Regions from separate parts of the Streptococcus caprae genome, predicted to be linked through region 2. Evidence: predicted binding sites of a transcription regulator. Region 2 holds the regulator's gene; the other holds the start of a gene.
The links. The regulator CtsR, encoded in region 2, represses protease genes until heat stress. The targets are predictions, from matches to a motif close to TTGGTCAAAAAAGGTCAAANA.
Positions count from the first base shown of each region.

Region 1: the regulator CtsR is predicted to act here: its motif matches at 3,428-3,448, upstream of ACFORF_RS00550 (ATP-dependent Clp protease proteolytic subunit).

Region 1 covers NZ_JBHRZV010000002.1:83,038-98,855, forward strand. Annotated here, with positions in the region: gene ACFORF_RS00530 (branched-chain amino acid ABC transporter permease) at 1-477, opposite strand, end outside; gene ACFORF_RS00535 (ABC transporter substrate-binding protein) at 730-1,899, opposite strand; gene ACFORF_RS00540 (DUF2129 domain-containing protein) at 1,977-2,261, opposite strand; gene ACFORF_RS00545 (YlbF family regulator) at 2,254-2,721, opposite strand; gene ACFORF_RS00550 (ATP-dependent Clp protease proteolytic subunit) at 2,771-3,361, opposite strand; gene upp (uracil phosphoribosyltransferase) at 3,685-4,314, opposite strand; gene ACFORF_RS00560 (MalY/PatB family protein) at 4,397-5,566, opposite strand; gene ACFORF_RS00565 (cystathionine gamma-synthase) at 5,570-6,670, opposite strand; gene ACFORF_RS00570 (aminotransferase-like domain-containing protein) at 6,812-8,137, shown strand; gene ACFORF_RS00575 (UDP-N-acetylmuramoyl-L-alanyl-D-glutamate--L-lysine ligase) at 8,153-9,604, shown strand; gene ACFORF_RS00580 (16S rRNA pseudouridine(516) synthase) at 9,808-10,527, opposite strand; gene ACFORF_RS00585 (ABC transporter ATP-binding protein) at 10,820-11,602, shown strand; gene ACFORF_RS00590 (iron-hydroxamate ABC transporter substrate-binding protein) at 11,676-12,611, shown strand; gene ACFORF_RS00595 (FecCD family ABC transporter permease) at 12,857-13,852, shown strand; gene ACFORF_RS00600 (FecCD family ABC transporter permease) at 13,849-14,856, shown strand; gene ACFORF_RS00605 (manganese-dependent inorganic pyrophosphatase) at 15,157-15,818, opposite strand, start outside.
Region 2 covers NZ_JBHRZV010000050.1:128,517-142,270, forward strand. Annotated here, with positions in the region: gene ACFORF_RS08535 (YbaB/EbfC family nucleoid-associated protein) at 84-383, shown strand; gene hslO (Hsp33 family molecular chaperone HslO) at 767-1,639, shown strand; gene dusB (tRNA dihydrouridine synthase DusB) at 1,626-2,609, shown strand; gene ACFORF_RS08550 (winged helix-turn-helix transcriptional regulator) at 2,860-3,195, opposite strand; gene ACFORF_RS08555 (nuclear transport factor 2 family protein) at 3,322-3,711, shown strand; gene ACFORF_RS08560 (ATP-dependent Clp protease ATP-binding subunit) at 4,092-6,530, opposite strand; gene ACFORF_RS08565 (CtsR family transcriptional regulator) at 6,527-6,991, opposite strand; gene ACFORF_RS08570 (COG2426 family protein) at 7,210-7,677, shown strand; gene ACFORF_RS08575 (DUF4097 family beta strand repeat-containing protein) at 7,809-8,723, opposite strand; gene ACFORF_RS08580 (CPBP family intramembrane glutamic endopeptidase) at 8,725-9,516, opposite strand; gene ACFORF_RS08585 (DUF1700 domain-containing protein) at 9,521-10,096, opposite strand; gene ACFORF_RS08590 (PadR family transcriptional regulator) at 10,083-10,409, opposite strand; gene tsf (translation elongation factor Ts) at 10,579-11,619, opposite strand; gene rpsB (30S ribosomal protein S2) at 11,731-12,513, opposite strand; gene ACFORF_RS08605 (DUF4767 domain-containing protein) at 12,712-13,650, opposite strand.

The DNA of each region.
Region 1 (15,818 bases), on a different contig from region 2:
TTGCAGAGCAACCATTAAGAAAATAGAGATTCCCAAGATTAGGAGCTGGATATTACTGATGGTAATCGGACCAAGGTTAAAGTTAACCGTTTGAATGGCCTGAGGAAAGGCACGAACATCCGCTGAGAAGAAATAAACCATGGTATATTCCAAGAAGAAGGAAACCCCAATCGCCGTAATCAAGGCTGCAATCCGAGTCGACTGCCGTAAAGGTCGATAGGCTAGGTACTCAATGACCATCCCCAGACAGGCCGTCAAGACCATGGTCACTGGGAGGGCAATGAAAAATCGTAGGGTCGTATTTTCAATAAAGGTCATGGTATTGATCAGATAGTAACCTAAAAAGGCCCCAATCATGTAAATATCCCCATGAGCAAAGTTAATGAGTTTGATAATCCCGTATACCATGGTATAACCGAGCGCAAGCAGGGCATAAACAGAACCGAGAATCAAACCATTGACAAGTTGTTGGAGCATGTGTTCACCAAACTTTCTAATATAATCAATAGGTTTTACACACTTTATCATCACAAGGCTACTGCCTGAAACGAGCATTTCAATACTTTTAGCCTTTTTAGATTTTAAGTGAGTGTTTTTAAAAATAAAGCAATCTCCATTATATGAAAATTCTGCAACTTTTTCAAGCCTAATGGCAGAAAATCCAGAATAAACTGACAATTTCAATCAGCTATGTAAAAAGAGGGCGAACCCTCTTTTTATCATATATGATTATTTTGCAGTAACTTCATCAACAGAAGATTGTTCACCCTCTGTCAACCCTACAACATAAACTGATTTTACAACGTTGTGTTCTTCATCAACAGATGTCTTACCAGTAACTCCCTCAAGGTCTTTAGTAGCTGCAAGGTTGTCTTTGATATCTACAGAAGTTTTTGCGCCTTTTGCTGCCTCAGCTGCCATGTAAACTGAGTCGTAAGCAAGAGCAGAGAACATTGAAGGCTCTTCGTTGTACTCAGCCTTATAAGCATCATAGAATTTTTGAGCTTTTTCAGATGCTGAAGTTACAAAAGCTGAAAGGTAGTAAACCTTGCTTGCAGCAGACTTAGTTGCCAATTCAGCAAATTGTGGTGAGTCGAAACCATCTGAACCAAGGATTGGTTTGTCAATGCCCATTTCACGCGCTTGTTTTGTGATGGTACCAGTTTCGTTGTAGTAACCAGGCATGATGATAGCGTCAAAGTCTTTGTCTTTGATTTTTGTCAAGGCAGCTTGGAAGTCTTTATCACCTGAAGCAAAGGTTACTTCTGCTACGATTTCACCTTTGTAAGCTTCTTTGAAGGCATCCGCAATACCTTTTCCGTAGTCAGATGAGTTGTCATAGTAAAGGACAACTTTCTTCGCAGACAAGTTTTCAGTTGCGTAAGTCGCCATAACTTGTCCTTGGTATCCATCCGTAAAGGTAGTACGGAAGAAGTACTCTTGAACATTACCTGATGAATCTTTAACCAAGTCTGTTTGAGTTCCTGAAGGTGTGATCATCGGAACAGCTCCAGAAGTAGCTGATGAAATCGCTGCACCTGAGGCACCAGATGTTGCAGGACCTACGATAACGTTAGCTCCTTCTGAGATAAGGGCAGTTGCGTTACTTGCAGCTTCTGCAGTCTCAGACTTAGTGTCTTTTGAGATGACTTTGATATCTTTACCATCAACACCACCAGCAGCGTTAATTTCTTTTGCAGCTAGTTTAGCTCCTTTTTCCTCAGTTTGACCGTATGAAGAAACCTCACCAGACAATTCAAGGTTAAGACCGATAACCAGTTCGTCACCGATTTCAGTACCAGTAGCTGAAGAATTAGTTGTAGAAACGTCTGAACATGCTGCTAGCATCACTGATGAAGCCAAGGTAGCAAATGCTAAAACGAGATTGCGTTTTTTCATGAGATAACTCCTTAAAAATTTCTTAATTTTTTGACTATGCTACCTAATATACGGAATTGTCTGAAAATTGTCAACCCCTAAGCCTCATTTTCTTCAAAATTTTCTGATTTTTCCAACTGCAGGAGATTTCCAACAAAATTTTGGTCGATGGTATCCAGTTCAGAGACACGCACTTTTTTAACATACTTAAGCTTGTTCAACTGGGCAACCGTTTCTTGGACTTCCCCTGCTGGTAAATAAAGTAATAAGTACCGCATCCGTTTGGATTGGTAAATCAAATCTCCAAACTTAGCGATTTTCCGCGCATCACGGTTATAGTATAGGTAAACAAATAGGCCTACACGATTTTCTTTTTCAAACATATCTTTCCTCATTTTTAATTTCATTTGCCTCTCGGATACTTGTTCCACCCTTATGATGATTCGGGCGTCTGGCTGTTAGTGGAAGTCCTGTATCAACGAATATGGTCTCTGAGACACTGGAAACCAGCTGCTCAGTCAGTTCCGCCAAGCGCCTTTGCAAGTCCACTTCTGCTTGTCTGAAACAAACAACCTTATCATTTAGGTCTAATTCACGTTTTCTTGAGAGCAGTTCTCGCCTTTGCTGACGAACTTCAGGACGAAAGCTGGCAAATTCTTCTATGGCTTGATAGGCTTCCTTGGCTTGACCAAAATCTAGGATTTCCTGAACGAGGACATCATCTGCTTCCAGCTCTGCCTTTGCTCCCAGATAAGCCTGAACTTCTGGCTCAGCTTTTAAGGCAAGGACAATCTGGTCAATGGCTTCATCCAATTCAAAGAGAGAGGCATCAATTTTTAACATACCTCCATCATATCAAAAAAACATGACAATCGCCATGTTTCTCAAGTCTTTATTTCAAATCATTATTAGCCATGATTTCATCAATAAAACCGTACTCAAGAGTCTCTTCAGCACTGAGCCAGCGGTCACGTTCTGCATCATGGTGAATTTTTTCAACAGTTTGACCCGAGTTTTCCGCCAAAATTTTCTCCAAGATATTACGTGTTTTGAGCAAGTGCTCAGCAGCAATGGCCATGTCAGTCTGTTGAGTACCGCCACCTGTACCACCCATTGGTTGGTGAATCATGTACTCAGCGTTTGGTAGCATGAAACGTTTCCCTTTGGCACCAGATGAGGCAATAACAGTTCCCATGGATGCTGCCATCCCCATGACAATGGTTTGAACGTCTGATTTAATAAAGTTCATGGTATCAACAATCGCCAAACCTGCTGATACAGAGCCACCAGGAGTATTGACATAAAGATAGATGTCTTTGGTAGGGTCTTGAGCGTCTAGGAATAATAGCTGAGCGATGATTGAGTTAGCCATGTTATCCTCAACAGGACCTGTCAACATGATAATACGGTCTTTCAAAAGACGGGAATAAATATCGTAAGAACGTTCACCACGGCTCGTTTGTTCAATAACTACAGGAATCATAGAATTTCTCCTCTATACAATAGTGTGTGGCTGATTGGCCACCAAGTATGAGACTATTATAGACTTTTGGTCAAAAATGGTCAAATAAAAACTTTTCAAGATAAGTCCTGAAAAGTCTTTGGGAATGACAGGCCACGAATTTTAAAGAAGTTGCCTCCCTTATTTTCATACGAAACGCCTGTATCTTGCAAATTTTAAATAAATTTCACGAAGGTCCAAGGACTTTCGGCGCTTTCCTATTTCTAGGCTCCGACCTAAATAAGTCCACTGGACTCTCGTCGCTCTCCAGTTTCAAGGCTCCGACCTAAATAAGTCCACTGGACTTATTTAGTCCCAAACAGGCGGTCACCAGCGTCACCAAGTCCTGGAACGATGTAGCCATGTTCGTTTAGTTTTTCATCCAAGGCTGCTGTATAGATGTCAATGTCTGGATGTGCTTCTTGGAGTTTTTGTACGCCTTCTGGCGCTGCAACCAAGCAGACAAATTTAATATTGTAGGCGCCACGTTTTTTCAGAGAATCGATGGCCAAAATAGCAGAGCCACCTGTCGCCAACATTGGATCCACCAAGAAAATTTGGCGTTGGTCAATATCTTCTGGCAGTTTGACCAAGTATTCAACTGGTTGGAGGGTTTCCTCATCACGATACATACCGATATGACCAACCTTGGCAGCTGGAACCAGGCTAAGCAGGCCGTCAACCATCCCAATACCCGCACGCAGGATTGGAACAATGGCCAATTTTTTACCGGCCAACTGTTTCTGTACTGTTTTAGTAATCGGTGTTTCAATTTCAACATCTTCCAGGGGAAGGTCGCGTGAAACCTCGTAACCCATCAACATGGCAATTTCATTAACCAACTCCCGAAAATCTTTTGTAGAAGTCGACGTGCGACGCAAGATAGACAATTTGTGCTGAATCAGCGGATGTGAAATAACTTGAAGTTTACCCATAAGTGAACCACTTTCTAGTTTAGTTTTCTCTATTATACCAAAAAATCCTCCAAAGAGGACTTTTCAGATAGAATTTGTTGCCTTACCGGTCAGCAAAAGTTTTAACAATACGGTCAACAGCCTCTTGGACGATGTCTGCAGGAGCTGCCGTATTGAAACGGAAATGGCACTTGCCTTCCCGTCCAAAAGTAAGACCATCATTGAGCTGGACCTTGGCCTCTTCAAGAAGGAGACGGCTGATCTCTTCATGTTCTAAGCCAAAGTCAGAGAAATCCAACCAGACCAAATAAGTACCTTCAGGCTTGAGGAACTTCAGTTTAGGCAAGTTTGCGTCAAAGGTTTCCGCTAAATAGGTGATATTGCCTTCCAGAACTGGCTTGAGTTGCTCCAGCCAAGGTTTTCCTTTTCTGAGGGCTACTTCCGTTGCCAAAAGTCCCAGACTTGACACTTCATGCTGATTGTTGACTAACTGTTGGTCCTTGAAGGTTTTTCGCAATTCAGGATTTTGGATAATAGCAAAGCTATTCTTAGTACCAGCGATGTTAAAAGTCTTTGTAGCGCTGGACAAAATGATAGCAAAGTCCTTGAATTCAGGAGCAACCGTATTAAAGGAATGGTGCTCATGACCAAACAAGGTCAAATCTTGGTGGATTTCATCAGAGACCATGAGAACTCCATGTTTCTGACAGAGACGACCAATTTTTTCTAGCTCATCACGGGTCCACACGCGCCCACCTGGATTATGGGGACTGCAGAGGATGTAGAGTTTGACCTCATTGTCAACGATGTCTTTTTCCAGTTGGGCAAAATCAATCTCAAAATGATCATTTTGAACCAGAAGCGAATTGGTTATCAGCTTGCGCTTGTTGAGCTTTACACTGCGGGCAAAGGGAGGATAGACAGGCGTGTTAATAAGTACCGCATCCCCTTCCTTAGTATAGGCCTGGATGGCCACAGAGATGGCTGGGACAACCCCCTCAATAAGGACAAGGTCCTCAGGAGAAATCGCGTAGTGGTGCTCTGCCATTTCCCAATCCACAATGGCTTGAAAGAGGCTTTCTGACGGCTCATCGTAACCAAAAACTGTACGGTTGGCAAAGCCTTGGAGGGCCTCTGACATCTCAGGAAAGACAGGAAAATCCATATCCGCGATCCACAATGGCAGAAGGTCCTTATCTTCCTTGGTTTTCAACCACTTGATAGCATTGGTTGAGAGGCGGTCCGGCAAGGTTGTAAAATCATAACGAGTCATAGTTTAACTTCTTTCTAAAGCTTGCTTAAGGTCAGCCTTGAGGTCTTCCACATCTTCGATACCGATGGAAAGGCGGAGCAGGTCATCCGTCAAACCGTAGGAGTGGCGGACTTCCGCAGGGATATCTGCATGAGTCTGGGTTGTTGGATAGGTAATTAAACTCTCTACCCCACCCAGGCTCTCTGCAAAGGTAATCAACTCTAGGCTGTTAATGATGGTTGGAATCTTAGCCACATCCTCCACCTTGATGGAAATCATGCCACCTTTGCCAGGGTAGAGCACTTCCTTAATCGCTGGATGTTCTTGAAAGAAGCTAACCAAGGCCTGAGCATTTTCGGTTGATTTTTCCATGCGGAGTTTGAGGGTTTTAAGCCCACGCATGACCATGTAGGAATCAAATGGAGACAAGGTTGGCCCCGTCGTGTTGAGGTTATAGTAAAGCTTGTCGTAAGTTTCCTTGTCACTGGTTACCACAACTCCTGCCAAGACATCATTGTGCCCTGCCAAATACTTGGTCGCTGAGTGAACAACGAGGTCAGCCCCCTGTGTGATTGGCTTTTGGTAAATTGGACTGTAGAAGGTGTTGTCGACAATCAATTTAGCTCCCTGAGCATGGGTTTTTTCTGCAACCTTGGCAATGTCATACTCAAACATAAGGGGATTGGTTGGAGTTTCAACGTAGACAATATCAGTCTCGTCAGAAATGGCTGCCAAGAGCTCTTCTTGCGTGTTCACATAAGTAAATTGGAAACGTCCTTGTTTTTCTTGGTCGTTAAACCAACGGAAGGAACCGCCGTAGAGGTCACGAACAGCAACCACCTTAGACCCAACTGGGAAAATCTCAAAGGCCAATACGATGGCAGACATGCCTGATGAGGTTGCAATGGCATAGTCGGCTTCCTCAATGGCAGCCAAGGTTTTCTCTAAGGTAGCGCGGGTCGGGTTCTTGGTCCGTGTATAGTCAAAACCAGTCGACTGGCCGAATTCTGGGTGCTGGTAGGTAGTTGAAAAATGAATGGGCGAAGCCAGGGCCCCAGTTGCCTGATCAGAATTGATTCCTGCACGGGCTAAAATCGTGTCAATTTTTAAAGTTTGTTTGGTCATCATGCTCTCCTATTTCAAAGCGTTGTCCTTATTTTACCATTTTTTAGGGTAAAAATAGCAGAATTGTCAGAAAAATTCTCTACTTTTCTTCTCTAGAAATTTACGATACAATAGAGGCATCAACTGTACGGGGACAAAAATATGACTAGATATCTCAGCAAACACGAGCAGATTTTCTTGGATTTGGAAAACGATATCCAAACAGGAAAGCTGACAAAGGGAGATAAACTCCCCTCTATCCGCAAGCTCGCGGAGACCTATGCCTGTAATAAGGACACTGTCCAGCGAGCCCTGCTCGAACTCAGACACCACAATCTCATCTACGTCAGGAACAAGAGTGGTTACTATGTCCTTGGTCAGGACAAGGCCATCAATGACGACTGGGATTTCACCCGTGATTTGGAACCTGATAAGCTCTCTCCCTACGACGACTTTCAAAAATGCCTCAACGAAAGTCTGGTTGGACGGGAGGCCTACCTGTTTAATACCAGTAGTACCAACCAGGGGCTACCCCAACTCAGCCTCTCCCTGCAAAATCTCCTAGCAGACTACCACGTCTATTGCAAGCCAGCAGATATCGTTGTAACCTCTGGAACCCAGCAGGCCCTCTATATTTTGAGCCAGATGACCTTTCCCAATCACCACCAGACTATTTTATTGGAACAGCCCACCTACCATCGGATGAACGCTCTGGTCAAATCTCAAAATCTCCCCTACGAGACAGTTACTCGCACACCCCAAGGACTGGATATGGCTGAGCTTGAGCAACTCTTTGCCAGCCAGACCATCAAGTTTTTCTATACCATTCCCCGTCTTCATAACCCTCTGGGAACTTCCCTCTCCAAGGCAGAAAAGACCAAGCTTCTGGAACTGGCTGAGCGATACGATGTTTACATCATCGAGGATGACTACATGGCTGACTTTGACAGTAGCCACGCCAGCCCCCTCCACTATTTTGATCAGAGTGACCATGTTATCTACCTCAAGTCCTTTACGACAACCATTTTCCCAGCCTTGAGAATGGCTGCTGCAGTCCTTCCCACTGTCCTAAGACAAACCTTTTTAGACTACAAAAACCTGATGGACTACGACAGCAATTTTATCATGCAAAAGGCCCTCTCCCTCTATTTGGACAATGGCATGTACAAGAAACACAGGGACCAATTGGTCAAGGGACACAGGGATAAGATACAAGACCTGCAAGCACTCTTAAAGAAATATTCTCTCGCAACAGACGTGGTCTTGTCAGACTGCAAGATTTGCCTACCAGCCAACCAGGTCAAAAAGGACCATCTCAAGTTCTACTTTGAGCCTGATCAACTGCTCCGCCATGCCTACATCACCCCAAACCCTTTGGACTACTTCCAACTCAACCTCAATAAGAAAGATAAGGACGCTCTGGACCAACAGCTCAGCCGTTATTTTGCCAAAAGTAGGCGGACGAGGCTTGTCAAAGCTGACCAATAAGTCTACAATAGAACTATGATTACACTCGAACAAACCCTAAACATTCTCCGGCAAGACCATAACTTCCGTGAGATTGTCTCTAATGGCCAATTTTTCTACAAGTGCCCGGAAAACCCAACCTTTACAAACATCAGCTACGACAGCCAGACTGCAGACAGCGAGACCCTCTTTTTTGTCAAAGGCGCCAGCTTTAAAAAAGAGTATTTGGAACAGGCTGTGGCTCAAGGCTTGACCTATTACGTGGCAGAAACTGACTATGAAGTTGGCATCCCTGCCATCATCGTCACAGACATCAAGCAGGCTATGAGTCTGGTAGCCATGGCCTTTTATGGCAATCCCCAGGACAAGCTCAAGCTCCTAGCCTTTACAGGGACCAAGGGCAAAACGACAGCTGCCTACTTTGCCTACAACATCCTCCAGCAAAGCCACAAGCCCGCCATGCTCTCCACCATGAACACGACCCTAGACGGCAAGACCTTCTTCAAGTCTGCCCTGACCACTCCTGAGAGCCTAGACCTCTATGCCATGATGGCGGAGGCTGTCTCTAACGGTATGACCCACCTCATCATGGAGGTGTCTAGCCAGGCCTATCTAGTCAAGCGGGTGTATGGCTTGACCTTTGATGTCGGCGTCTTTCTCAACATCAGCCCTGACCACATCGGCTCTATCGAGCACCCGACCTTTGAGGACTACTTCTACCACAAGCGTCTCTTGATGGAACATAGCAGAGCAGTTATTGTCAACTTTGGCATGGACCAGGCCCAAGTCGTGCTAGAGCAAGTTGCAGACCAAGACCATGACTTTTATGGCACTGGCTCTGACAATACGATTCTCGATTCGCAAGCCTTTCGTTTCACGGTGGCTGGCAAACTCGCTGGGGATTACGACATCCAGCTCATCGGCCGTTTCAACCAGGAAAATGCTATCGCAGCTGGACTGGCATGTTTGCGTTTAGATGCTAGTCTGGAAGATATCCAGACAGGGATTGCCCAGACAACCGTTCCAGGCCGCATGGAAGTCCTGACCCAAGCAAACGGCGCCAAAGTCTTTGTCGATTACGCCCACAACGGAGATAGCCTTGAAAAACTCTTGGGCGTTGTCCTGGAACACCAGACAGGTCAGGTAAGTCTCCTTATCGGAGCACCTGGTAACAAGGGTGAAAGCCGTCGGAAGGACTTCGGCCTCCTCCTCAACCAGTATCCTGCTGTCCAAGTGATTTTGACGGCAGATGACCCCAACCACGAGGACCCTGCAGAAATCTGCGCCGAAATCGCCAGCTACATGAACCGTCCCTACGCCACCATCGTGGACCGAGTAGAAGCCATCCGCACAGCCCTGGTCCAAACGACAGGGCCACAGGATGCCGTTATCATTGCCGGTAAGGGAGCTGACGCCTACCAGATTGTCAAGGGCAAAAAAGATGCGACTTACCCAGGTGACCTGGAAGTCGCCAAGAAGTATCTCTAAACATTAAAGAAAACTAGATATAGAAAAAATGCATAGAAAGGCGTTAGCAAGACGTCCATTCTATGCATTTTTGATTACCGAACTTTCAAAAGAAAAGCTAAGTATTGAGTTCCTCCCAGTCTCTTTTAGACTCATTCAAACGCTCAATAGACAAGGTAGGTTGATGTCTGCATAAGAGAATTAGTTTTATTTTTGGACACCAATTAACCAAAATAATCTTTTAGTTTTTCTTGTTCGGTCAAGGTCAACTCACGGTAGTGTCCAGGCAGAAGGTCATCTTCCAAAACAAAGGAACCAAAGGAAATCCGCTTGAGATAGGTTACCTTGACACCGTAGGCCAGGCACATTTTCTTGACCTGGTGGAAGCTCCCTTCTGAAATCGTCACATAGGCCTTGCTCAAGCCTGCTTGTGCCTCCACAATCTGTAAATCGGCTGGCTTACAAACCCGTCCCCCTTCAAAAACAACACCATCTTTGAAAAAAATCGCCGCATCCTCACCTAGCAAGCCATTGACTTCCACGTAATAGGTCTTGGTCACATGGTATTGGGGATGGAGCATGCGAAAGCCCAGGGGACCATTGTTGGTTAACAGCATCAGACCTTCCGTGTCTCGGTCCAAACGACCGACAGGGTATAGCCCAGGAACCTGATCCTCTAGAGCCAGACAATCTATGACCGTATCAAACTGGTCATCTCGGACAGCTGATACCACTCCTTGAGGTTTGTTAAGCAGAAAATAGGCACTCCCTTCAACAGTGACTTGCTTTCTAGCAACACGAATGTCCTGTAGACCAGCATCCACAATGGCATTACTTCTTGTAACTATCTGACCATCCACTGTCACCTGACGGCTTTTGAGCAATTTTTTGACCTGATTCTTTGATCCAAGCTCTGCTATTTCCAATAATTTATCCAAACGCATATCTCTAGTATAGCATCTCGAGTTCCAAATTGGAATTTCCTGCTGGTGATTGAAGTCGTCATATAGTAAATTCTCAAGTTTGTTCAAAAATATTCTCCTCTAAATCCACCTTCTTTTTTAGAATAATTATAAACTATCATCCCTTATTTTTAATCATTCTAAATATTCTTTGTAATCGTTCTAAACACTGATTTAAAAGGCTTTATTGAGATAAAAAATCTTTTTTTCTTGTTATATTTGTGCTATACTGATGATGATTTTTAATCAATTTTTTAATGAAAGGAGGTTAAATATGTCCAACATTCGTGCTGAGGGGATTCAGGTTGCCTATGATAAAAAGGTTATTATCGATGACTTGTCTCTAGGCCTTCCTCCTGGTCAAGTGACCACCATTATCGGCGCTAATGGTTGCGGTAAGTCAACCTTACTCAAGGCCCTGACCCGCATTCAAGCTATTCAAGATGGGGCCATTTTTCTGGATGGGGACTCTATTGCCCATTTACCGACCAAAGAAGTGGCTAAAAAAATCGCTCTGCTACCGCAAGTTTTGGAAGCGACGGAGGGAGTCACAGTTTATGACTTAGTGTCTTACGGTCGCTTTCCCCACCAGCGCTATCTGGGGAATTTAACAACCCAAGACCGGGAGAAAATCCACTGGGCCATGGAGGTCACAAAGACCACAGAATTTGCCACCATGGAAGTTGATGCCCTCTCGGGAGGTCAACGCCAGCGAGTTTGGATTGCCATGGCCTTGGCCCAGGATACGGATACCATTTTCCTAGATGAGCCAACAACCTACCTGGATATGAACCATCAGCTGGAAGTCTTAGAACTCTTGCAAAGACTCAACCAGGAGAATGGCAAGACAATTATCATGGTTCTCCACGATTTGAACCTATCTGCTCGATTTTCTGATCATCTTATTGCCATGAAAAACGGAGTCATCTGCTATCAAGGCAGTCCACAAGAAATCATGACATCTGATATTCTCAAGGAGATTTTTAGCATCGATGCCCAAATTATCCAGGACCCCCACAGCCAACAGCCTATCCTGCTGACCTATCAGCTACTTTAGGCTCACATCCTCATACACCATAGCTAATGACCAACCTCTTTAGCTCCCTATAGATTTAGTAAAGGAATTATTCATGAAAAAGAACTTGTTTAAGACCCTATTTGTGGCCTTCCTCGCTGTCTTTACCTTGGCAGCCTGCTCGTCTCAATCTTCTTCAAAAGAAACAACTGAGACTAAAATCTCAGCCATGCCAAAAATCGATGGCTTCACCTACTATGGTGAGGTGCCAGAAAGCCCTAAGAAAGTCGTCAGCCTAGCATCGTCCTACACTGGTCACCTTCTAGAGCTTGACCTTAACCTGGTCGGTGTGACTTCCTACGATAAGAAAAACCCAGTCCTTACAGACTATGTCAAGGATGCCGAAGAGGTTGCTGCGGCAGACCTTGAAGCCATTGCCACCCTCGAACCAGATGTTATTGTTGTTGGCTCTACGGAGGAAAACATTGAACAACTGGCAGAAATCGCCCCTGTTATTTCAATCGAATATGGCAAACGTGACTACCTGCAAATTCTTTCAGACTTCGGTTCTGTCTTTAACCAAGAAGACAAGGCTCAGGACTGGTTGGACGAGTGGGAAACCAAGATCGCTGACACTAAAAAAGAAGTTCAAGCTGTCACTGGTACTGATGCAACCTTCACTGTAATGGGTCTCTACGAAAAAGAAATCTACCTCTTTGGCGATAACTGGGGCCGTGGTGGAGAAGTCATCTACCAAGCGCTCGGTTACACTGCTCCAGAAAAAGTAAAAACAGAAGTCTTCCCTACAGGCTACCTGGCCATCTCTCAAGAAGTGGTCGCTGACTACGTTGGTGACTACGTGATTGTAGCAGCAGAAGATGATACTACTGGCTCTTCTCTCTATGAGAGTGATATCTGGAAGGCTATCCCAGCTGTCCAAGAAGGCCATGTCATCCGTGTTGACGCCAACGCCTTCTATTTCAATGATCCATTGACCCTGGAATACGAACTTGAAACCCTTCGAGATGCTATTCTTGCTACTAAAAAGTAAGCCGTCTGACCACGAGAGCTAGGCAACCTTTTCTAGCTCTCCCTATTTAGAGAGGAAAATCTATGTCTCCTTTAGACAAACATTTGACTCAGAAAAAACAGAGAGTGGAACAAAAATCGTTAACTCGCAGAGTTCGATTTTGTCGTTCCACCTCCGCAAAGTTGAGTAGGGCTGTAAAAGCTGATAAAATCAGCGCAATAGAGTCCACTCAACCACTGCGTCTAGTAAGAAACACTATAGACCATTTGAAGCCAGGGACTTTTGGCCCTGCTTCTGTTTTTTTCATCATTCTACTGCTCTTTGCATCAGGCTGGTACCTCAGTCTACGCTTTGGGGCAGTTTCTTATAGCAACGCTGACCTGATGGCTGTTCTTAAGCATCCCTTTACCAATTCAGCCAACCAAGATGTCATTATCGATATCCGTCTGCCTCGGATGGTTGCAGCCGCTTTGGTCGGGGCAGCCATGGCTCTCTCAGGCGTAATCATGCAGGGCGTAACCCGAAACCCCATCGCTGACCCTGGACTTCTGGGTATCAATGCTGGGGCAGGACTTGCCCTCATCATCAGCTATGCCTTTGTCAAGAGCCTCCATTATTCAGCTATCCTTGCAATCTGTTTCATCGGTTCTGCTGTTGCCACCATTCTGGTCTTTAGTCTGGCCTATCAACCACGCAAGGGCTATAATCAACTTCGCCTGATTTTAGCGGGTTCCATGGTGGCTACCCTATTCAGTGCTATCGGGCAGGCCCTGACCATCTATTTCAACCTATCTGGCGCCATCATCGGCTGGCAGGCTGGAGGACTGGTTCAGACCAACTGGTCCATGATTCGCTTTATCGCTCCCTTTATCCTCCTTGGAATGCTGGCAGCTCAAGCCTTCGCCCACCAACTGACTATTCTCAGCCTTAACGAGACGGTATCTAAGGCCCTGGGGCAAAAGACGTTTTTCATGACCATCAGTTTGCTTGGCATCGTCTTACTTTTATCAGCATCTGCGGTTGCCTTGATTGGTTCCATAGCCTTTGTCGGCTTGATTATCCCACACTTTGTTAAGATGTTTATCCCTCGAGATTACAGGCTTATCTTACCCCTGACCGCCTTTGCTGGAGCAACCTTTCTACTTTGGGTGGACCTGGTCTGTCGAACCCTAAATCCACCCTATGAAACACCCCTCAATGCCCTAATTTGCATTGTCGGACTTCCTTGTTTCCTCTGGTTGATTAGAAGGGGGCGTCTATGATCAGTAAACAAGTCAATGTTAAACTGATTTTCACAGGCCTCATCCTGGCTCTCGCTGTTGTCGTCATCGGTTCTCTGGCCTTTGGCTACAGCAAGTCTTCACTTTGGGATGTCATAGAAGTCCTTATCGGTCGGGCCAATAGTGGAACTGTTCTGATTATCACGCGCATCCGTCTGCCGAGAATTTTGGCCTGCCTGCTGGGTGGTGCCTCGCTGGCCTTAGCAGGGCTACTGCTTCAGACCCTCACCCGCAATCCTCTCGCAGATTCTGGAATTTTAGGCATCAACGCTGGTGCAGGAATGGTTATCGCCTGTGTCATCTCCTACTGGTCTGTGGAGAGTCGCTCAGTCATCCTAGCTCTGCCATTTTTCGCCATGCTGGGAGGAATTCTAACCATCATGGTTGTCTACCTCATAGCTCGTAAAAAGAACCACGGCATCAGTCCAATCCGCCTCATCATTACGGGGGTCGGGATTAGTTCCATGCTTTCAGGGACCATGGTCTCTATCGTGGGTAATATCGATCGTTACCGGGTCGACTATATCGTCTCTTGGTTGAGTGGCAAGGTCTCCGGGGATGATTGGACAACCCTGACGATGATTGCGCCACTATTGATCATCCTATGGGGACTGGCCTACAGTCGCAGCCGCTCGCTCAATATCATGAACCTCAATGAACAAACCGCACTGGCTCTCGGACTCCAACTGCAAAAGGAACGTCTGATTACCCTGAGTTTGGCAACGGCTCTAGCTGCCATCAGCGTGGTACTTGTCGGAAACATTACCTTTGTTGGCCTTGTGACAGGGCATATCGCTAGAAAATGGCTGGGAGGCGACCACCGCTTGACCATGCCAGCCAGTATGATTTTGGGAATGGTACTGCTCCTTATCGCTGATACTATCGGTCGGGTCCTTCTTGTCGGCACCGGAATCCCGACAGGACTCATTGTCTCCTGTATCGGAGCTCCCTACTTCCTCTATCTTATGAGCAGAGTTGCACAATAATCATGCGACATTCATTAGGCTCAACCTTGTAGAACTTCGCTTTTGAGTTCCAAGGCACACTCAAAAAGCTCTATAATCTCCTCAGAGGCGTAACCCACTACAGAAATTATAGAACTGATACTCACTCAAAATCTCAATAGACAAGGCAGGTTGACGTAGACATAAGAGAGTTAGGCAAGGAAACCTACGGACATAACATTTTGATTTTGGAAGAGTATGAAATTTTGAGTAAGTAAAAAAATCCCCTATCGCCAGTGACGATAGGGGATTTTTAATGTCTTGCATTAGCACTCTACGGGCTTATGCACCAAAACTTTCTGTCAGTTGTGGCACGACTTGTTTTTTACGGGAAACCGCACCAGCCAAGAAGGCATGGTTGTTTTCCAGAGTAAAGTTAAAGGCTGCTTCCACCTTGTCCATGTTGCTACCGAGAGCAAGGATTTCAGAGTTGGAGTTAAGAATGTCCGTAATCATCAAGACAAAGTCTGAGTAACCATTGGCAGTCATAGCTGCAGTGATGGCTGCTTCAATTTCTGCTTGGCGCACCAAGACTTCAGCGATATCAACAGTATTGACTTGCGCTACACGGACAGGATTGCTGTTGAGTTCAAAGGTTTTAGCGTCGATGTCGATCAATTCTTCTGCAGACTTGCTGGCCAAGTTTGTTCCAGCCTTAAGCAAGTTGAGACCGTACTCTTCCAAGTCAACACCTGCAATTTCAGCCAACTCAGCAGCCACTTGTGGGTCTGAAGCATGCGTTGTTGGGGATTTGAGCAAGAGCGTGTCTGAAATCAGACCTGATAAGAGCAAACCAGCAACTTCACGTGGCAAGGTCACACCAGCTTCTTTTGAGGCACGGTAGACGATCGAGCTAGCAGAACCAACTGGCTCCAAGCGCATGTAAAGTGGGTTGGCTGTTTCAAAGTTGGCCACACGGTGGTGGTCGATGACTGCCAAAACTT
Region 2 (13,754 bases):
TTTTAACCATAAGGCAAAATAAGGCAACAAAAATTCAACAAGAGGGTCTAAACCCTTGATACGAAAGGAATCTAGAAAATCTTATGATGAATATGCAAAACATGATGAAGCAGGCTCAAAAACTGCAAAAGCAGATGGAGAAAAGCCAGGCTGAACTCGCAGCAACAGAATTTACAGGAACTTCTGCCCAGGATTTGGTCACTGTGACCTTTACAGGTGACAAGAAACTCACTGCCATCAACTTTAATCCCGCAGTCGTTGATCCAGAAGATGTCGAAACCCTTCAGGATATGACCCTCCAAGCCATCAACGATGCCCTCGGTAAAATCGATACCGCTACGCAGAAATCGCTCGGTGCCTTCGCTGGGAAATTGCCATTTTAAGATAAATGAATCCGCAGGTTCAAGCCAGCGGATTTTTTGTGCTCTCGTAGAAACTGTATCCATAAAGGAAAAGTTTTCTTCGTTCTGATTTTGAAGACAAGCAAGGTAGAATTTTTCAGGTATCCTATCGTATTTCAAAAAATCTAACGACGAGTAGCTAAAATCAGGGCTAAGATGAGACCTTACCTCGTGGAAACAAATTTTTAAACCCAATAAAAATCTCAATAAACAAGACCAGTTGACACAGGCACAAACAAGATAGTCTAACTGGAGAGAGCATGAGTTTGGGCAGGTCTTTCGGTCCCTATCCCCCTAGGCCTGCTCTGCTATTTTCCAAAATCCAAATCCCCACGGCTAGGCGCTTTTATGATACAATAGCAACTATGGATAAAATCATTAAATCAATTGCAGAATCAGGGTCCTTTAGGGCCTATGTGCTGGATGCGACCGAGACAGTTCGCCAGGCACAGGAACATCATGATACCATGGCGTCCTCGACAGTTGCTTTGGGGCGTGCGCTCATTGCCAACCTCATCTTGGCAGCCAATCAAAAGGGAGATAGCAAGGTTACCCTCAAGGTCATCGGGGACTCTTCCTTTGGTCATATCATCTCGGTGGCAGATACCCAAGGTCATGTTAAGGGCTACATTCAAAACCCTGACGTGGATATCAAAAAGACTGCGACTGGAGAGGTTTTGGTGGGACCGTTTATGGGGCAGGGACACTTCATCGTCATTACTGACTACGGAACGGGACGCCCTTATACCTCTACGACCCCTCTGATTTCTGGAGAAATCGGTGAGGACTTAGCCTTCTACTTAACGGAGTCTGAGCAGACGCCATCTGCCGTCGGTCTCAATGTGCTCCTGGATAAAGAGGATAAGGTCAAGGTCGCAGGAGGCTTCATGTTGCAGGTCTTGCCAGGAGCAAAGGACGAAGAAATCGCCCGCTTCGAAAAACGGATCCAAGAGATGCCTGCTATCTCAACCTTACTAGAGTCTGACGACCACATTCAAGCTCTCCTATCAGCCCTCTACGGCGAAGATGCCTACAAACGCCTTTCCGAAGAAGACATCAGCTTTGCCTGCGACTGCTCCCGTGAGCGTTTCGAGGCTGCCTTGGTAACTCTGGGCAAGTCCGAACTCCAGGCCATGGCCGATGAAGACAAGGGGGCTGAAATTACCTGCCAATTCTGTGGCACCACCTACAATTTTACTCAAGACGATTTGGAGGCCCTAATCCATGACCAAGCTTAATTCATCCTTTACGATTGGAAACGTTGAAATCCCCCACCGCACGGTGCTAGCTCCCATGGCTGGCGTGACCAACTCTGCCTTCCGGACTATTGCCAAGGAATTCGGGGCAGGTCTGGTCGTTATGGAGATGATTTCTGAAAAAGGGTTGCTTTATAATAATGAAAAAACCCTCCACATGCTCCATATCGATGAGAACGAACATCCTATGTCCATCCAGCTCTTTGGAGGAGATGCAGAAGGCCTCAAACGTGCCGCTGACTTCATCCAAACCAATACCAAGGCTGACATCGTGGACATCAATATGGGGTGCCCTGTTAACAAGGTTGTTAAAAATGAGGCCGGTGCCAAATGGCTCCGCGACCCCGATAAGATATACCACATCGTTAAGGAAGTTACCTCAGTCCTCGACATTCCATTGACAGTTAAGATGCGGACCGGCTGGGCTGATAATGCCCTAGCTGTGGAGAATGCTCTAGCAGCTGAGTCTGCTGGTGTTTCTGCCTTGGCCATGCATGGTCGGACCCGTGAACAAATGTACACAGGCACCTGTGACCATGAAACCCTAGCACGTGTTTCTAAAGCCATCACTAAGATTCCCTTCATCGGAAATGGTGATGTGCGTACAGTTCAAGATGCCAAGTTCATGATTGAAGAACTGGGAGTTGACGCTGTCATGGTCGGCCGCGCTGCCATGAACAACCCTTACATCTTTACCCAAATCAATCATTTCTTTGAGACAGGTGAAGAGTTGCCTGATCTTCCATTTGATAAAAAATTGGACATCGCCGAGGACCACTTGACCCGCCTGGTCAATCTCAAAGGTGAGGATATTGCGGTCCGTGAATTCCGTGGCCTGGCACCTCATTATCTGAAAGGGACCTCTGGGGCTGCCAAGGTCCGCGGGGCAGTATCCCGTGCTGAAAGCCTCAATGAAGTCAAAGAACTCTTTGCACAGATTCGTCAGAAATAAAAAATAGCCAAGTCTTCCTTTTGAGTGACCCTCAAATGAGAAGATGTGGCTTTTTATTTTCCCAAAGTCACAAGAAAGTTTAGCTAGTCCAAAATACTACGAGCATTATTCCTAGTCAAATGAAGATCTCTGAGACAAGACGATAAGACACAGACAGCACTTGGATATAGCGATGCGAAAACAAGGATGTGTCAAGAGTCATTCAAATAACTATAATTTAAGCATAGAAGCTCAAAAGAGTCGTTTCAGCCTAGGACTGAGATAACTGTTCGATATAATCCAGACCCCAGATTTCAACAGCATCTAGGACACTCTGAAAGGAACGACCGATATCCGTTAGGGAATACTCAACTCGAGGCGGCACTTCGGCATAGACCTTGCGCTGTACAATTTTATCGGCTTCTAACTGTCTTAGGTGACGAGTCAAAATAGTCTGTGTCACACCTGGAATCAGTCGTTGTAACTCATTAAAACGCTTGGTCCCTGTACTCAGTTGGTAAAGAATGACCAAGGCCCACTTGCCTGTTAGGACTTTTTGAGTGGTCGCAAAGGGACATATTCCATACTCACTTACTCTATTTGTCAATTTTTTCTCCTGTCATATCCACAATAGTATCGTATTTGATACTAGCTAACGATAAAAAGCGTACTTGTTTAATCGATTGTATTTGCTACAATTATAGCATAACAAAACATTTTTTGGAGGTTTTATATGTCAACAAATCTAGAGATTTTTAACGCTTATAACGAAAGATTGATTAAGGGAGATTTCCCAGCAGTTTTTGCGACAATGGCCGATGATATCATTTGGCACCAATCTGGCCAGCACACCACAGCTGATACCTATCACGGTAAAGAAGCGCTCGGAGCCCACCTTGCCAGCTTTGCTGAGAAAACAAACGGTACCTTTAAAGTCCTGACTAATTGGGTCTCAGATAACGATGACCTGGTTGCCGCTAACGTGACCTTCTTAGGCACGCGAACAGATGGAAAAGAACTGAACATGAACGGTGTTGATCTTTTCCGTATAGAAGACGGAAAAATCAAGGAAGTCTGGCTCTTTTCTTCTGACCAAGCCGAAGAAGATGCCTTTTGGGGATAAGGTCCCCTTCTGATTAAAAAACTCTTGTGCATCAAAAAATTTAAGAAGCAAGACAAAATCCCTCAAAACTAGACAAGGCAGGTTGACGTAGACATAACTAAAGTTAGGCAAGAAAACCTAGCGACGTATAGTTTTGATTTTGGAAGAGTATAAGCTAACTTATATCTGCGCCAACCTATCTCTCTTTTGAGGTTTTAAGTGGGTATCAAAATCCTCAATGACACTCAAAAAGCCATCTACTCCTTTTCTAGGGAGTCAGATGGCTTTTTCTTGTTTATAGACATTTGAAGAACCTTGATACATCGTTATTTTCGACTTGCCGTACCCAAGTACTGTCTGCGTCTCAATGCCTTGTCTCAAAGCTCTTCATTCGACTATATCTAGACCAAGTCAAACTTGAGTTTGTCTTTTTGGAGGCCAATTTTGAGGGTGTGGCCTGAGCTGAGTTCGCCAGAGAGAACCAGTTCTGCCAGTTTGTCTTCGACTTCAGTCTGCAGGGTGCGGCGGAGTGGGCGAGCCCCCATCTCCACGTCGTAGCCAGCCTGGGCCAGATGCTTGAGGGCTGCCGGTTGGAACTTGAGGGTAATCCCACGTTCTGCCAGATTCGCCACCAGCGGTTGGACCATGATTTTCACCACGTCACGCATATCTTCCTGACTTAAACTATGAAAGACAACCTTCTCATCGATACGGTTGAGGAATTCTGGCTTGTAGGCCTTCTTCAACTCTTCCATGATGCGTTTTTCCATATTGGCATGGTCGAAACGAATGTCGCGTGAGCCAAAACCAACGGTCTTATCGTCACGCAGAGCTGTCGCCCCAAGGTTAGAAGTCATAATAATAATCGTGTTGGAGAAATCAACCTTTCTGCCTCTGCTATCGGTCAAAACCCCATCGTCCAAGACCTGCAAGAGGACGTTGAAGATATCTGGATGGGCCTTTTCAACCTCGTCAAAGAGCAAGACTGAGTAAGGCTTGTTGCGGACCTTCTCGGTCAGCTCGCCACCTTCATCGTAGCCGACATAGCCTGGAGGGGCACCGTTGAGACGGCTGGCCGCAAATTTCTCCATGTACTCTGACATGTCAAAACGGATCAGGGCACTCTCATCGTCAAAGAGAACCTGGGCCAGAGCCTTAGCCAACTCTGTCTTACCGACACCTGTTGGTCCCAGGAACATAAAGGACCCGATCGGTCGCTTGCCTGTCCGAATGCCAGACTGATTGCGACGGATAGCCCGACTGATGCTGGACACAGCAGCATCCTGTCCAATCACGCGCTTGTGGAGTTCCTTCTCCAAGTTCAAATATTTCTTGTTGTCGGCCTGGGTCATCTTGCTAACAGGAATACCAGACAGTTTGCTGAGGGTTTTCAGAATATGGTTTGGCGTCACAGCCATTTCAGCCAGAACTGGAGCTTCCTCTTCCCTTTGCAACAGATTTCCCAAGGACTTAAAGTCCCCTGCTAAAATCGCATGGTCAGCCGGTGTCAGAAATTCCTCATCCTCCCGTTCAACCATATTTTGCACCGTAGCTGCCGCCTCGTCCAAAAGATCAATGGCAGAGTCTGGTAACTGCTTGCTGGTCAGGTAACGCTTGGCATACTTGACGGCTGTTTCAACCGTCTCATCTGAGATAGTCACATGGTGGTAGGTCTCATAACTCTCTTTAAGTCCCATCAAAATCGCAGTCGCATCGCCTACGCTCGGCTCTTCTACCAAGACCTTGGCAAAACGGCGGGACAGGGCTGCATCTTTTTCAATATGCTTTTGATACTCATCCTGAGTCGTCGCTCCGACCATATGAAGAGTCCCTCGGGACAAGGCAGGCTTGAGGATGTTGGCCGCATCAAGCGTGCTGTCAATCCCAGCTCCTGAACCCATGATGGTATGAACCTCATCAACAAAGAGAATGATTTGTCCATCCTCTTCGATATCGTTGATGATTTTGTTCATCCGCTCCTCAAAGTCCCCGCGGAAGCGAGTTCCAGCGACAACACTCATCATGTCCAACTCAAGCACCCGCATCTTGGAAATCTCGTAAGGCACGGCTCCCTTGGCAATTCGCAGAGCTAAGCCATTAGCAAGTGCCGTCTTACCGACACCCGCATCACCAACCAGAACAGGGTTGTTCTTAGTCTTGCGGCTCAGGATTTGGAGCATGCGGTCAATCTCCGCCTCACGCCCGATAACCGGTTCGATGCGTCCAGCCTTAGCCAACGCTGTTAGGTCTCGTGTGAAATCTGATAGCTCACCTTCTGTCGTCGGTGGCTTCATCATGTCGGTGAAATTGTTATTCTTGAGTTTCTTAGGCCGTCTGAGTTCATGGATGGCCTTGACCTGCTCCTTGGTATAGCCCGCATTGCGCTCTAAAGACTTGCGGAGATCAGCCAGACGAACAGATTCACCATCATCTTTGATTTTAAAACCAGAAATCTCTAGGACTCGGGTCGCCATCAGGTCGAGATTCATGAGCATGGCATAGAGGACATGCTCAGTCCCTACTTCAGTGGCCCCAACGACTTGAGCTACCGATCCTGCCAGACGCAAGGTGTTATCCAAAGCCAAGGACCGCGTCAAGAATTGAATATCCTTGATCCCTGGATGTGGAACCTTGCCCAAAACCATGATGATCGTTGCCTCAAAATCTTGGCTCGTTACCTCTGCACCATACTCAGCTAAGGACAGACCACCAATAGAATCTTCAATCTCAGCCATCGCCAACAATAGATGCCAACTCTCTAAATATCGACTTTCAAACCGATTGGCATGATATTGTGCTAGGCTAAATACTTCCTGTAACTTTATCGAAAACTTACTCATTCTACCTTCCCTTTACGGTCTAACCGTTGCAATATCTTACGGAGCATCCTAGCTCGAATCCGTGGAGCATCCTGGCCTAGCACTTCATCCATAGCCATGGACAATACAAGATTGCCCTCACGCTCGCTGACCAAACCCTCATCAAATAAAACTTGAACCACATCCGTAAAAACAGGCTCACTGATGTGCTCCCCAATATTGTTAATCAAATTACGAATCAACTGGTGGTTATCCGAAAAACGCACCTTGACAATGCGGATATAACCACCACCACCACGCTTACTCTCAACCACATAACCCCGACTCTCAGTAAACCGTGTCTTAATCACGTAGTTAATCTGACTAGGCACGACTTGAAACTCATCCGCCAAAATACTGCGCCGAATCTCAGCCATTCCCGACTGCTCCAGCAACTGCTTAATATGCTCTTCAATGCTATCTGAAGTGTTTTTTGATACCATGGGCTCTCCTTTCACTTCCATATTTGACTTTTACTGACTATTATATCGCAAATCAAGGCATTTTGAAAGGGAAAGATACAGCTTTAACTTATTCCTTGTTTTCTCTAGGGCAATAGCAGAGCAGTAACCCGACCTGGTTCTCCATCAGTCGCCTTTTTCTTGTCTTTGTCCCTGACATAAGATAAAATAGAAGAGTTAACAATTGAAAGGCTATAACGATGAACTATTTAATTACACTTCTTATTTCTATGGTGCCCCTGGTAGAATTGCGCGGTGCTGTTCCCTATGCCATCGCAACCGGTATTCCCATGTGGCAGGCTCTCCTGATTGGCGTAATCGGGAATATGTTGCCCATGCCCTTTATCTTTTTCTTTGCCCGTCGGGTTCTCGAGTGGGGACAGGATAAACCTGGAATCGGTGGTTTCTTCACCTGGTGTCTGAAAAAAGGACACAGCGGTGGTGAAAAACTCAAGGCTGCTGCGGGAGACCGTGGACTCTTCTGGGCCCTCCTCCTTTTCGTTGGTATCCCCTTGCCAGGAACAGGAGCTTGGACTGGAACCCTGGCAGCATCCATCCTCGACTGGGACTTCAAACGCTCAGTTACTGCCGTCATGCTAGGTGTTGTCCTAGCAGGTATCATCATGGGAACCTTGACTGTCTTTGGACTCAATGTCTTCACCCATTAAGAAAATAGAAGCTGGGCAAAAAGCTCAGAAATCATAAATGGCTTAGAACAATGTCATCAAAAACGTTGATTCTACCATTTTTTTCATCTTAAATTATTACTGTAGAATAAAAGAGGTTTACCCAACCTCTTTTATTCTACAGTAATCGAACCGGTATCCGTTGTGATTTCCAGCTGATTTTTATCAGACTTAATCAAGCCTGTACTAATATCGCTATCACCTAAATCCACTGAAGTGAGGACCGTCAGGTTTTTATCTGCCAAGATCAGGTCAACATCTCCCATAGACGTAGCAATCGTATTGTGGCCAAGGAAGGTCACCCCTTCGCCATCAAGAGACCCCATATCAAGAGTCATGTCACTTTCGCTAACTGTCGTTTTAATCAAATCAACCGAACCGACCGAGCTCGTAAGGCTCAGACTGTTCAACTGACTACCCTCAGCTTCAAAATCACCAGTATCGACATCAACTAAGCCCTTGTCCACTGTAACATTGATCAACTCTACAGACCCAACTGCAGCAGATAGGCCCAGCTCTGCTATTTTCATATCTGAAATCTCAAGAGACCCTGTCGTCAGATTAGCTGCCAGCTTTTTCAAATCAGTCCCTTTTGCCACTTCAATCACAATAGTATCAGCATCTGCCATCCGTTTATTGGTTATATGTCCCCACACATTTGTTACACTCGGAAAATAAAAGCGAACTTCTTTTGAATCCGATGGCATAGCTGTTGTTAGGGTAAGCACGCCATTTTTGACCGTAGCTGTCACCGGACGCTTATCACTGGTAAAGTAAGATACAGACGATTCGGTTGTACTTGACGGTCTCAACACAATGGTATAGCCCGGCGTATAAGCAGAGTCGGTGGACTCAATAGCAATCTGGTCAAAAGCTTCGACAGTTTGTTCAACCTTGGTCAAGCCCGCAGTCTGTAATTGATTCGTCTGAGCGATGCCACCTTTGACATAACCAATCCCCATCATAATAGCACCCAACAAGCTAGCAAGAACCGCAAAACTTAATACAGTACGTTTCAATCTTTTCATCTTATGAACTCCTTAATATGCAAAAAAACAATCTTTTTCTAAAATAAACTCCTATAACCACAACCAGTAGACTAAGGACAATACTCTGTACCAGAACTGCTGTATCCGTTTCAGCAAACCCAAACAGCATCAATAGCATTCTTGTAAAATGAACACCACCATGAACCGCAACCGCTGCCCAGGTTGTTTGGCAAAGTTCCTTCATCATATAAGCCAAACAGGCAAAACTAAAAGCATAAAACATAGTCAATAGCCCATAAGCCCAGCCTTCTCGAAGATGAATAGCATGAATGAGGGTAAATAAACCGACTGAAATAGCCATCGTCTGCGCACCATTATACTTATCTTTTAGCATAGGAACGAGATAACCACGAAAAATTAACTCTTCAGGAAATCCTTGACTGATGAAAGCTGGCTGTAAGAAAGCTACTACTGTCACTAAAATTCCCCCAACCGTTACCGTTCCTCTCAGTACAAATACTTCATCATGGAAAATAAACCTTGACAAAACCGTTCCAATCACTACTGCACTAGCAGTGAGTAGCAAAGCGATTAAAAATCCTTTCCCTGATTTTTTTGAAACCGATAAACCCATTCGTTTCCACGGTTTTTTATCAACTTTGCAGGTCATGAACCAAGCTAGAGCTAAGCAACAGCCATTGAGTGCTAGGTCATACAACAAAGGATGAATAGTCCCAAAACCCATTGCCAGAATCTCAATCCCCACAAAAATTAAGGTCATCAAAACCGCTTTAAGGAAAGGTGATTGCAATATTTTACCCTGCTTCTTCATCTTTTTATCTCCTTTTCAAGACCCATTTTGAGAGTGAGATGATGGTTTGACCAGCCATTTTAGCGATTTCCCAGCTGGCGATTAGTAAGAGAATTCCCACTCCGAGGAACAAAAGACCTGTCCCTGTCCCAAGGAATGCTGTCCATAGACCCGACGTCACATAGCTCAGTCCATCTACAATCATAAAGACGGACGATCCAAATAAGGCAAATCCTATCACCGCTACCGTAAAAATCATAGCCCCAGCTAAGATCACAATCGTAAACACAAGGGCTAAAAGAGTAACTAATAAGGGAATGGCCATCGGTGCCGCCAAGAGCCCAATCAAGGCAATCTTAACCAAGTTGTGCTGTTTCTTGGGGCTTACATAAGCTAGTTCATCCCCCTCATCCAAAAGGCGGACAATTAAATCACTGGCAGCCTCACGCGGACTACCTAGCTCTGCCATGATTTCCTGCTCGTGCTCAGGTCCTGCCTCCTCAAAATACTCGGTAAAGTACTCTATCGCTTCCTCGTAATCCGCCTTAGGCAAGCGGTGCAAGTAGCGATCTAGTTCTGCTAAATACTCAGTCTTTGTCATGTCTCAAACTCCCTTTTACAATCCTTTCAATCGTGCCTGTATAGGCCTCCCATTCTCCTTTTTGGAACTGCAATTGCCGACGTCCCTCATCCGTGATAGCGTAATATTTTCGCCTCCGCCCTTGGACCTCCTGACTATATGTCGTCACACACCCCTCCTTTTCAATCTTTTTTAAAATTGGATAGAGCGTTGATTCTTTGATATTGGCAATGAGCTTCACCGTCTGGCTAATTTCGTAACCGTAGGAATCTTCCTTGTCCACGATTGCCAAAATCAGAAACTCAATCACCGTTGCTGAAGTTGGAAAATACATATCTCCCTCCTTGTGTAATATTTTTATATATAATTATTTTATATGTAAATTATATACCTATCGAAATTACCTGTCAAGAGATTATGTGTAAAAATTTTATATATATTTTAAAAATTTTTTGAGCACGCAAAAACCCAATTCCTTAACTAGAATTGGGCTTCTTTAAATCTTAGTTGTTAAGGGCTGCAGCCATTGTAGCGGCAACTTCTGCTTCAAAGTCGTTTGAAGCTTTTTCGATACCTTCGCCAACTTCAAAGCGAGCAAATTCAACTGCTTTAGCGTTTACGCTGTCAAGGTAAGCTTCAACTGTCTTGCTGTCGTCCATGATGTAAACTTGTGCAAGAAGTGTGTAAGCTTGGTCAACTTTAGTGTTGTCAAGCATGAAGCGATCCATTTTACCTGGAAGGATTTTGTCCCAGATTTTTTCTGGTTTGCCTTCAGCAGCCAATTCAGCCTTGATAGCTTCTTCAGCAGCAGCGATAACTTCGTCAGAAAGTTGTGCTTTTGAACCGTATTGCAAGAATGGCAGAGCTGGTTTACCAACCATAGCACGGCTTTCGTTATCTTGTTCAATCACATGGTTCAATTGTGCCAACTCATCCTTAACGAATTGCTCGTCAAGTTCAGTGTAAGACAAAACAGTTGGTTTCATCGCAGCGATGTGCATAGATACTTGCTTAGCAAGGGTATCGTCGCCACCTTCGATAACAGAGATAACACCGATACGGCCACCGTTATGTTGGTAAGCACCAAAGTGTTGCTCATCAGTTTTCTCAACCAAAGCAAAGCGACGGAATGAGATTTTCTCACCGATTGTTGCAGTCGCGTTCACGTAAGCTTCTTCAAGTGTTTCACCTGAAGCCAAAGTCACTTTGAGGGCTTCTTCGTTGTTAGCAGGTTTTTGCTCAGCAATTGCTTTAGCTGTTTCGTTAACCAATTCAACGAATTGAGCGTTTTTCGCAACGAAGTCAGTTTCAGCGTTGACTTCAACAACTGCCGCAACGTTACCGTTTACGTAAACACCTGTCAAACCTTCAGCGGCAACACGGTCAGCTTTTTTAGCTGCTTTTGCCATCCCTTTTTCGCGAAGCAATTCAATCGCTTTTTCGATATCACCATCAGTTTCTACGAGGGCTTTTTTAGCGTCCATAACGCCGGCACCTGATTTTTCGCGCAATTCTTTAACGAGTTTAGCTGTAATTTCTGCCATTTTTTTCTCCTTTGTATAAAAAGGGGCTGGGCTGGGCCCGCCCCTAGTGGTCATTGTTTGATGTACCGTCCAGCTAGTGAACAGTACCTGGATCGTATCCGATTTGCTTGATTAAGCGTTTGAACCTTCTACAACTTCAACGAGTTCTTCGATTGATTCTGTAGATGCTGGCTCTTCAGTCATTTCTGCAGCTGCAGCTTCAACTGAATCTTCACCTTGGCGGCCTTCAATAACAGCGTCAGCCAATTTACCAGTGATCAATTTAACGGCACGGATAGCGTCGTCATTAGCTGGGATGATAACATCGATATCATCTGGATCAGCGTTTGTATCAACCATAGCAACAACTGGGATACCAAGTTTTTTAGCTTCTTTAACAGCGATTTGTTCTTTGTGTGGGTCAACCACGTACATTACGTCTGGAATGCGTGGCATATCTTCGATACCACCCAAGAATTTCTCAAGACGAGCACGTTGTTTGTTAAGCAAAGCAACTTCTTTCTTAGGAAGAACTTCGAAAGTTCCGTTTTCTTCCATTGCTTTGATTTCTTTCAAACGAGCGATACGTTTTTGGATTGTGTCCCAGTTAGTGAGGGTACCACCCAACCAACGGTGGTTGATGTAGTATTGACCAGCACGAGTAGCTTCTTCAGCAATTGCGTCAGCGGCTTGTTTTTTAGTACCAACAAACAAGATAACAGCATCGTTAGCTGCAGCGTCACGAACGAAGTCGTAAGCTTGGTCAGCCAATTTTACAGTTTGTTGCAAGTCGATAACGTGGATACCGTTACGCTCAGTGAAGATGTACTTAGCCATCTTAGGGTTCCAGCGACGAGTTTGGTGACCAAAGTGTACACCAGCCTCAAGTAATTGTTTCATTGAAATAACTGCCATGAGTATTTCTCCTTTATGTTTTTTCCTCTCTCAGACTTCAACTCGCCCGCCAACCCAAGGGCAACAGACAGACAATTCATCCAAGATGAGTATTTGTTGTTGACACAACTCTATTATTTTAGCAGAAAAGCTTGGTTTTCGCAAGGGTTTTAGCTAGAATTCTTGCAAAACCACTAGGGCTCACAAGAGCCTCCACTCCTACTCAAAATAGGTCTGGGAAACAATCTGATAGACTCCGCTGGTTGCATCCATCTTTTCCAGTTCACCCTTGGCATTGATCCGATAGAAGGAAGATGAAGAAGAAACCCCAGACGCTGCTCCCACACACTTCATGTTCTCACTATTGTGATTTTCCAGAACCTGAATGGCCACAAGGCCATCAGAAGATTGGTCTGCGGGTGTCACGCGATAGGCAAAGTCCTCCCTTGTATAAGGCGCTCCATATTCAGAAGCCTTGTGGGCGGCAGCCCATCGACCAGCTTGATCACTGGTCAAAGCAGTCTGTGAAGAGGACGGGGTAGCCTGCGTCGTCGCACTGGTCTGCCCAGTTCCGCCGCCGACTAAACCGACATAGAAATTCCTTAAATCCACATTTTGGGTTTCCCGAAAGTAAAGCTGGTTTTCCGAGTTACCTTGGTTTTGTTCCGTAATCCAGACCTTGCCGACCCCATCTTGATAGGTGAAAAAGTAAAGATGAGATGAGGGATAGACCGTCGTTTCAATATCAGAAAACACAGCGACTAAAGCAGTCTCCCCAGGTTGATGATTACCATCAGCACTCCAGACCAATTTTGGGGTTAGGCCACTGAAATCTGGAACCATACTAAGGCTATGTCCCATCAAGCCATTTGGTACAGAAACCCCATAAAAATTCCCTGGACTAGTCGGTGTGTACTCCACATAGCCCTGACCTAGGGCAGGTCCCCAGGTATTGATGATGTAGTCATGCAACTGTCTCCCCTTATCTGCTGACCAGACCCCAGGTTGACTAGCTGTGGTGGTTGTAGTCGTTTGACTTGACATCGTGGTTACGGTTGTGGTCTTTTCTTGCTTGACTTCCTTTTCCCTCTTACCAGAGCAGGCGACCAAACTCAAAACACTTACGGCTACTAACCCAAATGATAATCCCTTATTCATAAAATCTCCTATTCTATTATAATATAGCTAACGGGGTAATCTGCCTGATTTCTGGGATTTCTAGGTTCATTTTTGAAAAATAGGAGACCGGTTAAACAGGATTT